Regions from separate parts of the Pyruvatibacter mobilis genome, predicted to be linked through region 2. Evidence: predicted binding sites of a transcription regulator. Region 2 holds the regulator's gene; the other holds the start of a gene.

What was found. The regulator LexA, encoded in region 2, represses DNA repair genes until DNA is damaged. The targets are predictions, from matches to a motif close to TGTTCNNNNTGTGTTCNG.
Region 1: a site for LexA is predicted at 1,920-1,937, ahead of HG718_RS10050 (TIGR04283 family arsenosugar biosynthesis glycosyltransferase). Genes of this name have one in related genera too.

The regions. Positions count from the first base shown of each region.
Region 1 covers NZ_CP051630.1:2,155,543-2,162,968, reverse strand. Annotated here, with positions in the region: gene HG718_RS10060 (ribonuclease HII) at 1-463, opposite strand, end outside; gene HG718_RS10055 (PA0069 family radical SAM protein) at 589-1,806, opposite strand; gene HG718_RS10050 (TIGR04283 family arsenosugar biosynthesis glycosyltransferase) at 1,997-2,698, shown strand; gene HG718_RS10045 (TIGR04282 family arsenosugar biosynthesis glycosyltransferase) at 2,712-3,323, shown strand; gene HG718_RS10040 (lytic transglycosylase domain-containing protein) at 3,775-5,589, opposite strand; gene HG718_RS10035 (uracil-DNA glycosylase) at 5,824-6,744, opposite strand; gene HG718_RS10030 (electron transfer flavoprotein-ubiquinone oxidoreductase) at 7,150-7,426, shown strand, end outside.
Region 2 covers NZ_CP051630.1:1,572,946-1,580,371, reverse strand. Annotated here, with positions in the region: gene gltX (glutamate--tRNA ligase) at 1-534, opposite strand, end outside; gene HG718_RS07515 (ComEC/Rec2 family competence protein) at 890-3,058, shown strand; gene HG718_RS07510 (hypothetical protein) at 3,097-3,288, shown strand; gene lexA (transcriptional repressor LexA) at 3,541-4,260, opposite strand; gene moaC (cyclic pyranopterin monophosphate synthase MoaC) at 4,543-5,031, opposite strand; gene HG718_RS07495 (GNAT family N-acetyltransferase) at 5,051-5,530, opposite strand; gene trpC (indole-3-glycerol phosphate synthase TrpC) at 5,595-6,389, opposite strand; gene trpD (anthranilate phosphoribosyltransferase) at 6,406-7,422, opposite strand.

The DNA of each region.
Region 1 (7,426 bases), 580 kb from region 2:
TGTCGCGCACCGTCTTGGCGATGATGGAGGCGGCCGCGATCGACAGGGACCGCCCGTCGCCCTTGATGACGGCCTCGCAGGCGCAGCCGATGTCCGGCGCGTCCCGCCCGTCCACCAGCGCATGGGCCGGTGGTTGCGGCAGGGCGGCAACCGCCCGGCGCATGGCGAGGAAGGTCGCCTGGCGGATGTTCAGCTGATCGATTTCGTCCGCAGACGCCGCGCCCACCCCCACGAGAGCTGACGCGCGTATGTCGCAAGCCAGCGCATCACGGCGCGCTTCGGTGAGCTTCTTGGAGTCGTTGATGCCCTCGGGGATGGCGTCCGGGTCGAGGATGACGGCGGCCGCCACGACCGGCCCGGCCCAGGGGCCCCGGCCCGCCTCGTCCACCCCGCAGACGGGCGCGCGGTCTGCCGCCAGTTCGAGGGAGAAATCAGGACCATGCGCATGGGACATCCGGGTCATGGCGCGGGAGCATAACGGCCCCGCTGTGAAGGACAATGCAAAGGACAATGCAGTTGGGTGAGAAGAAGCATGACGCGGGATGCGCCGTAAAAAAAGAACTGGGAGGTAATGTCAGAGAATATGTGTCACAGCAGCGCCAGCTGCTTCGGTGCCCCGCCGGGCACTTCGAAAAGATCGGTCCGCAGGGGCAGGCGCTGGCGCGACAGGCCGCAGCGTTCCATGGCGAGCGCAAAGCGCCGCGAAATGGTCCACGCATAGGGCCCGGCACCGGTCATCCGCTTGCCCCACTCGGCGTCGTAATCCTTGCCGCCGCGCATATCGCGGATGATCTTCATCACCCGCGCCGCGCGGTTGGGGGTCACATCCTCCAGCCATTCGGCGAACAGGTCCTTGATCTCCAGCGGCAGGCGTAAGAGCACATAGCCCGCTTCCCGCGCGCCCATGCGGGCACCGGCCTTGAGGATGGCCTCGATCTCGTGGTCGTTCAGCGCCGGGATCACCGGGGCCACCATGAGTCCCGCCGGAATGCCCGCCTCCGACAGCTGCCGGATCGCGTCCAGCCGCCGCCCGGGCGTCGAGGCACGCGGTTCCATGGCCCGCGCCAGCTTGCCGTCCAGGGTGGTGACGGAAATCGCCACCTTGACGAGGCCCTCCCGCGCCATCTCGCTCAGAATGTCGATATCGCGGGTGACCAGCGCCGACTTGGTGACGATGCCGACCGGGTGCTTGTGCTCGGCCAGCACCTCCAGCACCTGGCGCGTGATCCGCCGCTCCCGCTCGATGGGCTGGTAGGGATCGGTGTTGGTGCCGATGGCGATCACCCGCGGCTCATAGCCGGGCTTCGCCAGTTCCCGCCGCAGGAGCTTTGCAGCGTTCGGCTTGGCAAACAGCTTGCTCTCAAAGTCTAGCCCGGCGGACAGGCCCATATAGGAATGGGTTGGCCGCGCGAAACAATAGACGCAGCCATGCTCGCAGCCCCGATAGGGATTGATGGAGCGGTCGAAGGAAATGTCCGGCGACTGGTTGCGGGTGATGATGGTCCGGGCCGCTTCGTCGCTGACATGGGTGCGAAGCGGACGGTCGTCCTCTTCAATGTCCCATCCATCGTCAAACGCCTCCGCGGCCCGGTGCTCGAAGCGCCCGGACCGGTTGGAACGCGCGCCGCGACCTTTCTCGGCCTCCTGCAGCTTCCTCAGGGCATTGGGGGGGAGGCTGCTGCCCGGCCCGAATACAGGGCGGGTGACAGGGCGTGGGGGTGGGCGTTGGCCCCTGTCATCTGCGGGCAAGGAGGCAGGCGTCCCCGGCTGACCGGATTGGGGGGCAGTCAGCGGGAACACCGGCATGGTCGCGGCGCGCGCCGGCTCGGCGGCTTGGGGGGTGTCATCCGCCCGCACCGTGTTGCCGATCCTGTTCATGTGCGCCGTCCTCATCATGTGAGGAATAAAATCATATCAATAAGAACAAGACAAGAACATTTAGGTTAACATCCGCAGACTTTCGCGGGCGCAGCATTTTGGCGCTAGAGTGCGCCGCATGCTGAGCGTCGTGATTCCAACTCTCAATGCCGAAAAGAGCCTGACCCGCACCCTGGCGGCCCTGATCCGCCCGACCGTGCGCGGGCTGGTGAAGGACGTGGTGATCGCCGATGGCGGCTCCGACGACGGCACGCTGGGGATCGCGGAGACGGCGGGCGCCAAGATCGTGAAGGCGCCCAAAGGCCGCGGCACGCAGCTTGCGGCCGGCGCCCAGGCGGCCCGCGGCGAATGGCTGTTGTTCCTGCACGCCGACACGGTGCTCCAGCCCGGCTGGGACGAGGAAGTGGAGACCCTGCTGGAGCGGCTGGAAAAGCGCGGTGAGAAGGGCACGAGCTTCGCCGCCGTGTTCAAATTCGCGCTCGATGATTTTTCCTTCTGGGCCCGCATGCTGGAGCGCGTGGTGGCCTGGCGCTGCTGGCTGTTCGGCCTGCCCTATGGCGACCAGGGCCTGCTTGTGTCGCGCAAGCTCTATGACGAACTCGGCGGCTACCGCCCGTTCCAGATCATGGAAGACGTGGACCTTGTGCGCCGCATCGGCCGCAGGCGGCTCGTCTTCCTGCGCACGCCCGCCGTCACCAGCCCCGAGCGCTACCTCAATGACGGCTACCTCGCGCGATCGTCACGCAATGCGATGTGCCTGATGCTCTATTATCTCGGCGTCAATCCGGACCGCATCGCGCGTATCTATTCCCGCCGCTAGGGCAGACCCATTCATGCAGCACAGCCTCGTGATCATGGCCAAGACGCCGGTGCTTGGCCGCGTGAAGACGCGCCTGGCCCGCGACGTGGGCTATGTGGAAGCGACGCGCTTTTACCGCGTGGCGCTGGCGCGGCTCATCCGGCGTCTCGGCGCGGACCCGCGTTGGCGCACGATCATTGCCGCCAGCCCGGATACGGAAGCCGTGCCGGACGCACCCTGGCTGCAGGATGCCCATGCCGTAGTGCCGCAAGGGGAGGGGGACCTCGGCGACAGGATGCAGCGCGTGTTCGATCAGGCGCCAGCAGGTCCGGTGGTCATCATCGGCAGTGACATTCCCGATATCTCCCGCCGCCACATCACCGCGGCGTTCAAGGCGCTGGGCAGTCATCATGCGGTGATGGGGCCGTCCGTAGACGGAGGATACTGGCTCATCGGCCAGAAACGCCTGCCGCGTGTGTTGCGGCCGTTTGAGGGCGTCACCTGGTCCAGCGGCCGGGAGCGCGACGAGACCCTCGCCAATTTCGGTGACGCGCGCGTGGCGCTGCTGGAGCAGCTGTCCGACGTGGACAGCGGCGCGGATCATGCCGTGTGGCGGAAGGCTGAGGGCATCCGCCGCCTCCGATAGGCCCTCCGGTCAAGCCGGAGGGAAAGCGGTTGGGGGTGGGTCCACACATTCTGCGACGGGGTGGGGTCTTTGACACGTTCAGCGGTTGAGCGCGGGGCCGCCAAGAAATCCGCTCGCCCTCCGGCTTGACCGGAGGGCCCATCAGAGCGTGCGGCATGGATATACCGGTGAAGCCGGGGGAGGGCGGTGGATGGTTGTTTTCCCTCGCCCCCTTGGGGGAGAGGGAGGGGCCCGCGCGCGGTCAGCGCGTGGGAGGGTGAGGGGGCGCTGCGGCGTTTATGTGAGGTTTTTCCGGCAGCTGCCTTCCATCCCCCTCACCCGGTGCTGCGCACCGACCTCTCCCCCAAGGGGGCGAGGTGATTTTGCTTGAAGGCTTTGCCGCAAATACGCCGCTCATCCTCCGGCTTGACCGGAGGATCTCTTGCGGCTGGCCTGCGCGCCTGACGGCTGCTTAGAGCCGGGAGGCGTTTTGCAGGGTGACGCCGGCGCGTTCTACCGGGGCGTAGACGGGCCAGTCGCCGGAGGCGGCCTGGTCGAGGGAGGGGGAGGGCTGGCCGAGGCGGAGGCGGTAGAGCCAGAGATTGGTCATGATCCGCTCCACATAGCCGCGGGTCTCAGCGGCCGGGATGCTCTCGATGAAGGTGAGCGGGTCTTGGGCAGCGGGGCCGATCTGCTTGAGCCAGCGGTTGAGATTGCCCGGGCCCGCATTGTAGGCGACCGCCATGTGGAACAGATTGCCGTAGGGCTCTCCGTAATTCATCAACTCCTGCAGATAGGTCTGCCCCAGGGCAAGATTGTGGGCCGGATCCTGCAGGCGGTCCCGGTTGCGCCGGTAACTGGCGTCGCGGGTGATGTGATAGGCGGTGCCAGGCATGATCTGCATGAGCCCGGCAGCGCCCGCCCGGCTGGTGGCGCCGGAGATGAACTTGCTTTCCTGCCGGGCCACGGCCAGCAGCAGGGCGCGATCCACCTGAAAGCCGCCCTCGGGCTTGATGTCCGGCACCGGGAACAGCGCCGCGCCGATGGGCTGCGGGCTGGCAAGCGCCACGGCCAGCTGGGTGGCGGGCAGGTCAAGGTCACGGGCAAGGGCTGCCAGCGCGCGGTCAAGCGACGGGTCAAGCCGCCCATGCGCCCGGCGCAGCTCTGCTTCCGCCAGGTCACGCATGCCAAGTTCGGCAAGGGCTGCGCCCCGGCGCACCTGGTCGATCTGCAGCAGGGCCGAATGGCTGGCGACATCGGTCACCGGGTCCGACCATTCAACCTGCAGGGTGCGGCCAAGCTGGCGTTGGGCCAGCAGGCCGTAAAAGGTCATGCCGGTGGCGGCAGCGGTTTCAAGATGGGCGACAGCGCCCGCCGGGTCGCGCAGCTTGAGCGCGGTACGGGCCGCCCAGAAGGCACCGGCACCCCGCGTCCAGTCGGACACACCCACATTGCCCGCCAGAGCATCGAAATGGGTGTTGGCTGCGGCCACGTCGCCCAGCCGCCAGGCGGCAAGGCCCGCATACCAGTCAGCCAGCGGCGCATCCCGCCGGTGGCTCTCAGCCACGCCGGACGCGATGGCGAAGGCCTTGGTGATCTTGCCTTCCACGTAATAGGACCACGCGATGCGCGCCATCAGCGCGGCGCGCTCATCAGCCCCCAGGCGGTTGCGCACCTTGGCTGATTCCAGAAGGCCGAGCGCCTGGGTCGGCCGCTCGCGCGAGATCAGTGAGCGCACCTTGCGGGCGATGGTGCGGCCATAGGAGGTGCGCCCTTCGGCGCTGGACCCGGCAACCGCATAGACGGAGTGATATGCGGTGGGCCGGTAGGCGCGGCGCACCGGACGCATGGGCGCGGCACTTCCGCCGCGGCGCTTGAGCGCCAGCTTGTGGATTTTATCCGCCCCCGGATGATCCGCGTAGCGCGCCAGCCATGTCTTCAGTTCAGCGTAGCGCGAGCGGTAGGCGGTGGGGTGCATGTAGCGCTGGAACAGGACATGGCCCATCAGCACGTCATCTTCGAGCCCGTCGATCAGCCTGTCTGCTGTCTTCCAGTCCCCGGCCTCCTGGGCGCGGAAGATGCGCGCATAGGCAGTGCGGTCGGCGTCGGAGAGAACGGGTGCGACTGTATCGGCGCGGGCGATATTGGTGAAAGCGGAGATCAGCAGCGCCAGCGCGACAAGGGCTGTGGTGACAGCCATGCGCAGGCGCGCGGCCTCACGCTGCCGGCGCGCTTCAAGATCCGTGGCCCGTGCCATGGTCCGGGCACGGGCAACGAAGGATGCCATGCGGGTGTCCCGCGACGGCGCAAGGATAAGTGACGTCAGCGCCGTCCGGCGGCCGAATGTCATCCTGCCGTGATGGTCTGCAGTGATATCGCGATCTGGCATGTGGCCCCCCGGCACGTTGCCTGTTTCGGTCAGATACAAATCTAGCTTCTGCCAATGGCCGATGCGAGTCCCATGCCAGCCCGAGGTTAAGACGGGCTTGAGGGGATGGCGGTTGCGCCAGATGGTATGAGGTCAAACGGCGAGCCCAAGCTCCGCAATCCGCGCCTTCAGGCTCAGCAGATCACGCCAGGCCAGGCGTTTCTGGGCCGGCTGGCGCAGCAGATAGGCCGGGTGGAGCATTGCCAGGGCAGGAGCCTTGTGGCTGCCTGCGCTACCCAGCGTTGCGGAATCAAAATCCCGCCACTGGCCGCGAAGGCGGGTGATGCCTGTCGTGATACCGAACAGCTCCTTCGCCGACACACCGCCGACGCAGACGATGATCTCCGGTGCCACAAGCTCGATATGGCGCAGGATGAAGGGCAGGCACATGGCCACCTCGGCGGGGGTCGGTGTGCGGTTGCCGGGCGGCCGCCAGGGCAGCACATTGGCGATATAGACGGTCTCGCGGCTGAGGCCGATTGTCGCCAGCATGCGGTCCAGCAGCTGGCCGGACCGGCCGACAAAGGGCAGGCCGCGAATATCCTCGTCCCGGCCCGGCGCTTCCCCCACCAGCATGATCTTCGCCTGGCTGTTGCCATCGGCGAAGACGAGATTCTTGGCGGTCGCCTTGAGCGGGCAGCCGGTGAAGCCGTCCAGCGCCGCTTTCAATTCCTCAAGCGATGACGCAGCGGCCGCAAGGCTTCTGGCCTCGCTGATGATCGCCTTGTCGTCCGCCACCTCGCCCGCAGGCGCTCCGAACGCCGCCGGGGGCGAGGCCTGCGGCAGGGGAGGCTTGCCGCCGGAAGCAGCCTGGGGCTGGAAGGACGGCGCAGGCTCCGGCTCCGGCACATGGGCCAGCCGGTCTATGGGCTCATCGCCCAGCGCCTCGTCGGCCCCGGCTTCGGAAAACCAGCGCAGCAGGTCCGCAAGCGCCGCATGCTCGAGGGCAGGGTCCGTGCCGGCAGCGTCTGGGGCGGCCTCGCCGCCGGGTCCGTGAGTGGAAAGATCGGTCATGGGCGCTAGATTTACACCGCAAGAGGCCGCGCGTCACATCATCCTGCAGGATGACCGCGTCATCAGGTCCCGCCGCGGTGATGTCACACAGAGGTGACGCGCATCGTCATCGGGGCGCATTATGTGCGCAATGGGCCAAACGGGGCTGGGACCCACGCCGTGGCTTGACCCTTGGCCGGGCTTGGCCCCATAAACGCGGTCCGTCATGCCGGGTATGGCGGAATTCCGCGAAGTTTGAAGACCAGATGCCATGCGCCCGGCAGCACCGATCCGCTGCGGCCCTCTCCCCCGGCCGCGTGCGGACAGTCGAATTTTAGGAGGTTCACCGTGACTGACGTCCTCAAGCAGGCCAGCCAGGTCAACGCGACGCAGGGGTTCATCGCCCACCCCGAGCAGCGCGAGGCCATGGAATATGACGTGGTGATCGTGGGCGCGGGCCCGGCGGGCCTGTCCGCCGCTATCCGCCTCAAGCAGCTCGCCGCCGAGCAGGATTTCGAGCTCAGCGTCTGCGTGCTCGAAAAGGGCGCCGAAGTCGGCGCGCACATCCTGTCGGGCGCGGTGATCGACCCCATCGGTCTCGACGCCCTGCTGCCGGACTGGCGCGAGGACGAGACCTGCCCGGTCAAGACCGAGGTGAAGGCCGACCACTTCATGGTGCTGGGGCCGTCCGGCTCCATCCGCC
Region 2 (7,426 bases):
GTTGGGCATGGTCACGTCGCCCTGCACATGGTCGCGGATGACGGTCTCGCCGTCACGCGGCATCTTGAGGCGGATGACCGGCGCCACGCCCTCGGGCGCATCGGCCGGATCACGGTCGCGCCAGCGGCCGTCATAGCCCTGCGGCTTGCCCTCGGCTTTGGCGCGCTCACGCATTTCGGCGAGCTCCTCCTGGGAGGCATAGCACTTGTAGGCCTTGCCCTCCGCAAGCAGCTGGTTGGCCACCTCTGCATGGCGTTCGCGGCGCGCATACTGGAAGACGGGTTCCTCGTCCCAGTCGAGGCCGAGCCAGCGCATGCCCTCGAAGATCGCCTCGACCGCTTCCTCGGTGGAGCGGGTGCGGTCCGTGTCCTCAATGCGCAGCAGGAACTGCCCTCCGTAATGGCGCGCGAACAGCCAGCTGAACAGCGCCGTCCGCGCCCCGCCAATATGCAGAAACCCCGTCGGAGAGGGAGCAAAGCGGGTACGCACGGCACCATCAGCAGAGGGGCTGGCGGCAGGAGAGCTGGCCGGCATCAATCGTCCTTCGGTTTGCGCCGCTGCCGGAAGGGCAGGCAAGGCAGAATGGGAAATGCGGACCTGCGCGCCGGGGCCTGCCGGAAGACAGGTCTGGATCTGCACGGTCGCATGACTTGGGGTTGGTTTCGGCGGGGGAGACGCAAGAACCTCTGAGGACGCTGCGTTTCCGTGCCGAAGCCCGGCGGGTTTTAGCATATCGCATCCCGCTGCGATACGTTGCGGTGCACCCAAAATTTACCACACCCAAGCTGCTACCATTTGGTGCAAAATCAGCTCCATGGCAAGCGTCCATGACAGGGGTTTGGGGAATTATCTCCTGAAATCAAGGGGTTGGCGGATCCGCCGTGCCGCGGTGCCACCTCTGCGCGCCATGGCGGGCAGCCTGCGCCGCCTCGCTTCAGAAGAAATTGACCGCCAGCAGGCGCGCTTGGCGCTGTGGCTGCCGGTCTTCATGGGGGCAGGCGCGGTCTGGTATCTGTCGCTGACAGCGGAGCCGCCGGGCTGGATTGCACCGCTGGCGGGGCTTCTGGCGGGCGCTGCGGCTTGGACGGCGCGCCGCACCCTGTCCCTGCTGGCCCCGGCCATGGCGTTCGCCTTCCTGGCGGCGGGATTTGCCTCCGCCGACTGGCGCACGGCGCAGGTGACGGCCCCGGTGATCGTCAAACCCATCTCCTACGCCATGGTATCCGGCACGCTGCTGAGCCGCACAGCGACGGCTTCCGGCGGCGAACGCCTGCTGATTGCCCCGCATGAGGTGGGGCGGCTGACCGCCGACGAGATGCCCGCGCGGCTGCGCATTACCGTCCGTACACAGATAGACGGCGCGCTGCCGGGAGACGTGATCCGCCTGCCCGCCGGGCTGCTGCCGCCGCCGGGACCCGCAGCCCCGGGCGCGTTCGATTTTTCGCGCCAGGCCTTCTTCCGTGAGATCGGGGCCGTGGGCTATGCGCTGGGCAAGGTGGAGGTGGAAGAAAGCTGGCCGGGTGGCTTTGCCGCCTGTCTTGAGTTCTGCGTCAGCCGCCTGCGGGTCAAGCTCACCCATCGTATCGTTGACGCGCTGCCGGCCCCGCGCGGCGCGGTGGCCGCAGCCCTGATGACCGGGGACCGGGGCGGCATTCCCGAAGACATTCTTCAGGATCTGCGGGATGCGGGGCTGGCCCACCTGCTGGCGATCTCCGGGCTGCATATGGCGCTGTTCGCCGGAACGCTGTTCTGGGGCGTGCGGGCGGCGCTGGCCCTGGTGCCGGGGCTGGCGCTGACGGCACCGATCAAGAAATGGGCCGCGGCGCTGGCGCTGGCAGGGGCGGCCGGGTACCTGCTGGTATCAGGTGCCTCCGTCGCCACCCAGCGGGCCTTTGTCATGTTCGCGCTGATCTTCATCGCGGTGCTGACCGACAGGCCGGCGATCACCTTGCGCAACGTGGCGCTGGCCGCCCTCATCATCCTGCTGCTGACGCCGGAGGCCGTGATGGAGGCAAGCTTCCAGATGTCTTTCGCAGCGGCCGCTGCGCTCGTGGCCTTCTATGAAGGCGCGCGCGGCTGGGTCACGCGCCTGTCGCAGGCGGCGGTGGAGCGCGGCTGGGCGGCGCGGGGGGCGCTCTATCTGGGCGGCATCGCGCTCACCTCCATCGTCGCGTCGCTCGCCACGTTTCCCTTTGCCGCGTTTCATTTCAACCGGGTGGTGGATTTCGGCCTTGTCGCCAATCTGGCGGCCCTGCCGCTTGTGGGGTTCATCGTCATGCCCGCCGCGCTGGTGGCCTTCATCCTGATGCCGCTCGGGCTTGAGGCCCTGCCCCTGTGGGTGGCGGGGCAGGGCATCCATGCAATCCTATGGGTCGCCCATCAGGTGGCCTCCTGGCCGGGGGCGGTGTCGCTGCTGCCCGCCATGCCCCAGACGACCCTGGCAGCCATGGCGCTTGGTGGCCTCTGGATGGTGATCTGGGCTGGGCGGCTCAGATGGGCCGGGGTGCTGGGCCCGATGATCGGCATTGTCCTTGCGGTGACGGCGCCGGTGCCGGTGATGCTGGTCGAGCGGGAGGCAAAGCTCGTGGGGCTGCGCCTGCCGGACGGCACGCTCACCCTCAGCAGCAGCCGGTCCGGCAGCTTCAGCGGCGAGGTGTGGCTGCGGCGGGACGCGGACCGGCGTGATGTGGGCGAGGCAGCGGGCGCATTCAGCTGTGACGGACAGGGCTGTGTGCGTGACCATCCGCTGCTGGGCACGGTGAGCCTGGCGCGCAACTGGCAGGCCGCGATGGAAGACTGTCAGCAGGCGGATATTCTGGTGACACCGCTCTACATGCCGCGGCGATGCGCGGCCCCTCTCATCATCGACAGAGGCGTGCTGTCGCGCCGGGGGGCACAGGCGCTTTACCTGGAGGAGGGCGGACACGGGGACGGGGGCCAGCGCCTGCGCCTGCGCGTCATCGCCGCCTGCGATCTTATCGGCGACCGGCCCTGGTCGCACTGTGCACCGCGCAAGTCCTGGGACCCCGGGCCATACTTCCGCCGGAAAGGCGGGTGAGCCTTGTCATCCGCGTGGACCCGCAGGGGAGAAGACCCATGGCACTGTTTTCCTGGTTTCGCCGCCGCACGCCGCCGCCGCCCCAACTGACAGGCGATCCGGCCCACGACATGACGCAGGTGCTGCTGCGCATCGAGGCGCATCTCAGCGACCTCTCGGACCGCTCCCGCCAGCTCGAAAAACTGGACCGGCGCCTGCAGGGAATCGAGACAGCGCTCAGGCAGATCTAGACCGCGTCCCGCCGCCATTGCCGGAGGGATAAGACCACACACTGTCATTCCGCGACGTGATCGCGGAATCCAGGGAGGCTCACTCCGGCCGTGCAGAGGGGCTCTGGGCCCCGCGATCAGGTCGCGGGGTGACGCTTGGGGAAAGACCAAAGAGCAGGCGCGAGCGCTGTGCCCACGTCGGAAGCGAGTGGGCCCTCCGGTCAAGCCGGAGGGATGCGGGTGGGGGCGTGGGGAACGGCTGTGCCTGCGGGGTTAGTAGCGCCGCATGAGGCCCACGAGTTTGCCCTGAACCTTGACCCGTTCGGACGGGAAGATGCGGGTTTCATAGGCCGGGTTGGCGGCTTCGAGTGCGATGGTGTCGCCCTTGCGGCGCAGGCGCTTCAGGGTGGCTTCCTGCTGGTCGATCAGCGCGACGACGATCTCGCCGGAGCCGGCGGTGTCGCAGCGCTGGATGACCACGATGTCGCCGTCGAAGATGCCGGCGTCGATCATCGAATCGCCCTTCACCTCGAGCGCGTAATGCTCACCGGAGCCGAGCAGGCTGGAAGGCACGCCCACATGGTTGCTGTCATCCTGCAGCGCCTCGATGGGCGTACCGGCAGCGATGCGGCCCACCAGCGGCAGGCTCAGGGCGTCGCCCCCTTCAGGCACGGAGGTGTGATTGTCCGGCACGCGGGCGGGTTCGGACAGGCTGCCCTGGATCACGCTGGGCGAGAAACCGCGCTTGGCGGGTGCGCCCCTGCCCTGAGGTGCCGCGGATTCAGGCAGCTTCACCACTTCAAGCGCCCGTGCCCGGTGCGGCATGCGGCGGATGAAGCCGCGCTCCTCAAGCGCCGTGATCAGCCGGTGGATGCCGGACTTGGACCGCAAATCCAGCGCCTCCTTCATTTCATCGAAGGAGGGGGACACGCCGGTCTCCCGGATACGCTCGTGGATAAAGGTCAAAAGCTCGTGCTGCTTGCGCGTCAGCATGCCTCAATGTCTCCCGCAATCCCCGCCGGATGCCAAAGCGGCTGCTGACGCAGCCTGCCCGGCGGGCCTGTGATGCGACCGGGCAGCGGACTGCCCGGCATATGCCCCGGCTGCCCGCCCGCATGCGGCGCTGCCGGAAGGTTGCGGTTTCGTTCGCAAGTTGATGCAAATCAGAACAAAACCAAAACCCTGCAAATGTTCTAGTTTGGTTCTCAAAACCCGTCAAGCGCTAAAGGCAGGACGCGGAACAGGCAAATGAGATGGCGCGGGGAAGGCCGGGTATCAGCCGGCGTCGCGGGTGAAGTCGCCGGACTTGCCGCCGGACTTGCTCAGCAGGCGGACATCCGAAATGACCATCGTCTTGTCGATGGCCTTGAGCATGTCATAGAGCGTGAGACAAGCGACGCTGGCGGCCGTCAGCGCCTCCATCTCGACGCCGGTCTGCCCGGTCGTCCGCACGGTCGCCGTCACGTTGACCGCGTGGTGCTCCGGGTCCGGATCGAAATCCACCGCTGCCTTGCTGACGGGCAGGGGATGGCACAGGGGGATGAGGTCGCTGGTGCGCTTGGCAGCCATGATGCCGGCGATGCGCGCGGTGGCAATGACATCGCCCTTGGGCGCGGTGCCGTCCACCAGCGCGGCGAAGGCCGCGGCCGACATGGCGATACGCCCGCCGGCCACGGCCTCCCGCTTGGTGACGGCCTTTTCCGAGACATCGACCATGGCCGCGTTGCCGCGGGCGTCGAGATGGGTCAGGCCGTCTTTTGTCATCCGGGAGATGCTCCTGGCGTCAGATGTCCCGCCGCATGACGCAGCGATGGGTGAGGCCGACTTCCGCTTCGTGGTTGGCCACGAGAATAAGAGCCGGTGTCAGCTCGGTTTCCGCGAGGATACGAAATCCCGCCGTCTCGTAAAACGGCGCATTCCACGGGACATTGGTGAAGGTGGACAGGGTGACGGCCTCAAGCCCGCGCGCCTTTGCTTCGGCGGCCACCGTCTCCACCAGCGCCCGGCCAAGCCCCTTGCCGCCGTGATCCGGGTCCATGCCCAGCTCATAGAGGTGAAGCGCGTTGTCGAGCACACCGCAGATCGCAAAGCCCACCGGCACGTCACCGGGACCGGCCATCACGAAGGCGAGGCCGAGCCGGACATGGGCACGATAGGCATCTGTGGAATGGGGGGGATGATCCGTGACCGCGGGGTGCGGGCTGTCGCCGAACAGCACAGCGGCGCGGTCTTCAAGATCAGGAAGGAGCCCGGCCTCGTCCATGCGGGCCTGGCGGATGGTGTAACCGTCGGGGAGAGAAACTGATGCTATGGATCTTATCCTTTCTTCAGGGGCGCCCGGTAAGAAGGGCGCGTGTGGCTGCGGCAACATCCTGCTGCCGCATCAGACTTTCGCCGACCAGATAGGCACGCACGCCTGACCCGGCAAGGCGGAGAATATCATCATGGTCGGCGATACCGCTCTCGCCGACAATCAACCTGTCGTTACCGATGCGCGGTGCCAGCTCCTCGGTGGTGGCAAGCGTCGTCTCGAAGGTGCGCAGATTGCGGTTGTTGATGCCGATCATTCGGCAATCCAGCTTGAGCGCGCGGGTCAGCTCGTCGCCGTCATGCACCTCAACGAGCGCATCCATCCCGAAATCACGCGCAGCGGCCGCAAGGTCCGCGGCTTCCGCGTCCGTCGTGCTGGCCATGATGATGAGGATGCAATCGGCCCCCATGGCACGCGCCTCGGCCACCTGATAGGGCTCGAACAGGAAGTCCTTGCGCAGGACCGGCAGCGAACACGCCTCGCGCGCGGCAATGAGATAATCCGTGCAGCCCTGAAAGGACGGCGTGTCGGTGAGGACCGACAGGCAGGCTGCACCGCCCTCTTCATAGGCGCGGGCATGGGCCGGCGGGTCGAAATCAGCCCGGATCAGCCCCTTGGACGGGCTTGCCTTCTTGATCTCGGCAATCAGTCCGTAGCCGGACGACATCTTGTTCTCCAGCGCTGCCGCAAACGGGCGCACGGGCGGGGCGTCGGCGGCGCGACGCTCCATCTCCGCCTGCGGCACGGCCTGACGTGCGGCTTCGATTTCCTCGCGCTTGTAGGCGGCGATGCGGGTGAGAATGTCGGTCATGTGACTTGCCCTGAAATCAGCTCTGGTTGCTGGCGGTCACCAGCGCGTCAAGCGCAGCCCGCGCCTTGCCGCCGTCAATGGCGGCTTCAGCCTGCCGGGCACCGGCCTGCAGCGTGTCCGCATGGCCTGCCACCTTAAGGGCGGCGGCTGCGTTCAGCACCACGATATCGCGATAGGCGCCCTTCTTGCCGTCAAGCAGGGCGGACAGCGCTGCTGCATTAACACCGGCGTCCCCACCCACAAGGTCAGCCGCCGCGGCGCGCGCAAGGCCCGCATCTTCCGGCACCACCTCGTAATTGCGCACGACACCGTCAGCCAGCTCGCTGACATAGGTGGTGCCGGTCGTCGTCATCTCGTCGAGCCCGTCGTCCCCATGCACCACCATGGCATGGGTCGCGCCGAGATTTTGCAGCACATGCGCCAGCGGCTCGCACAGGGCGCGGTCATAGACGCCGATGAGCTGGCGCCTGGTGCCGGCGGGGTTGGAGAGCGGGCCGAGCACGTTGAAGATCGTCCGCGTACCAAGTTCCGTCCGTACCGGACCCACATGCTTCATCGCCGCATGGTGCTGCGGGGCAAACATGAACCCGACGCCTGCGGTGTCGATGCAGCGGGCGATGGCATCCGGCTCAAGCTCGAGCCTGACACCGAGCGCGCGCAGCACATCCGCCGAGCCGGACTTGGAGGTGAGCGCCTTGTTGCCATGCTTGGCGACCTTGACGCCCGCGCCCGCCGCCACGAAGGCGACGGCGGTGGAAATATTGTAGGTGCCGGACGCATCGCCGCCCGTGCCGCAGGTGTCGATCGCATCGGCCGGGGCGGGCACATGCAGCGCCATCTCGCGCATGACACTGGCAGCGCCCGTGATCTCGTCCACCGTCTCGCCGCGCACACGCAGGGCCATCAGAAAGGCTCCGATCTGCGCCGGGGACGCCTCGCCCGACATGATGATCTCGAAGGCGGTCTTGGCGTGGCCCGCGTCAAGCGCGTTGCCGGCGCCCACATGGGCCAGGATGGTCTTGAAGTCGCTCATGCGG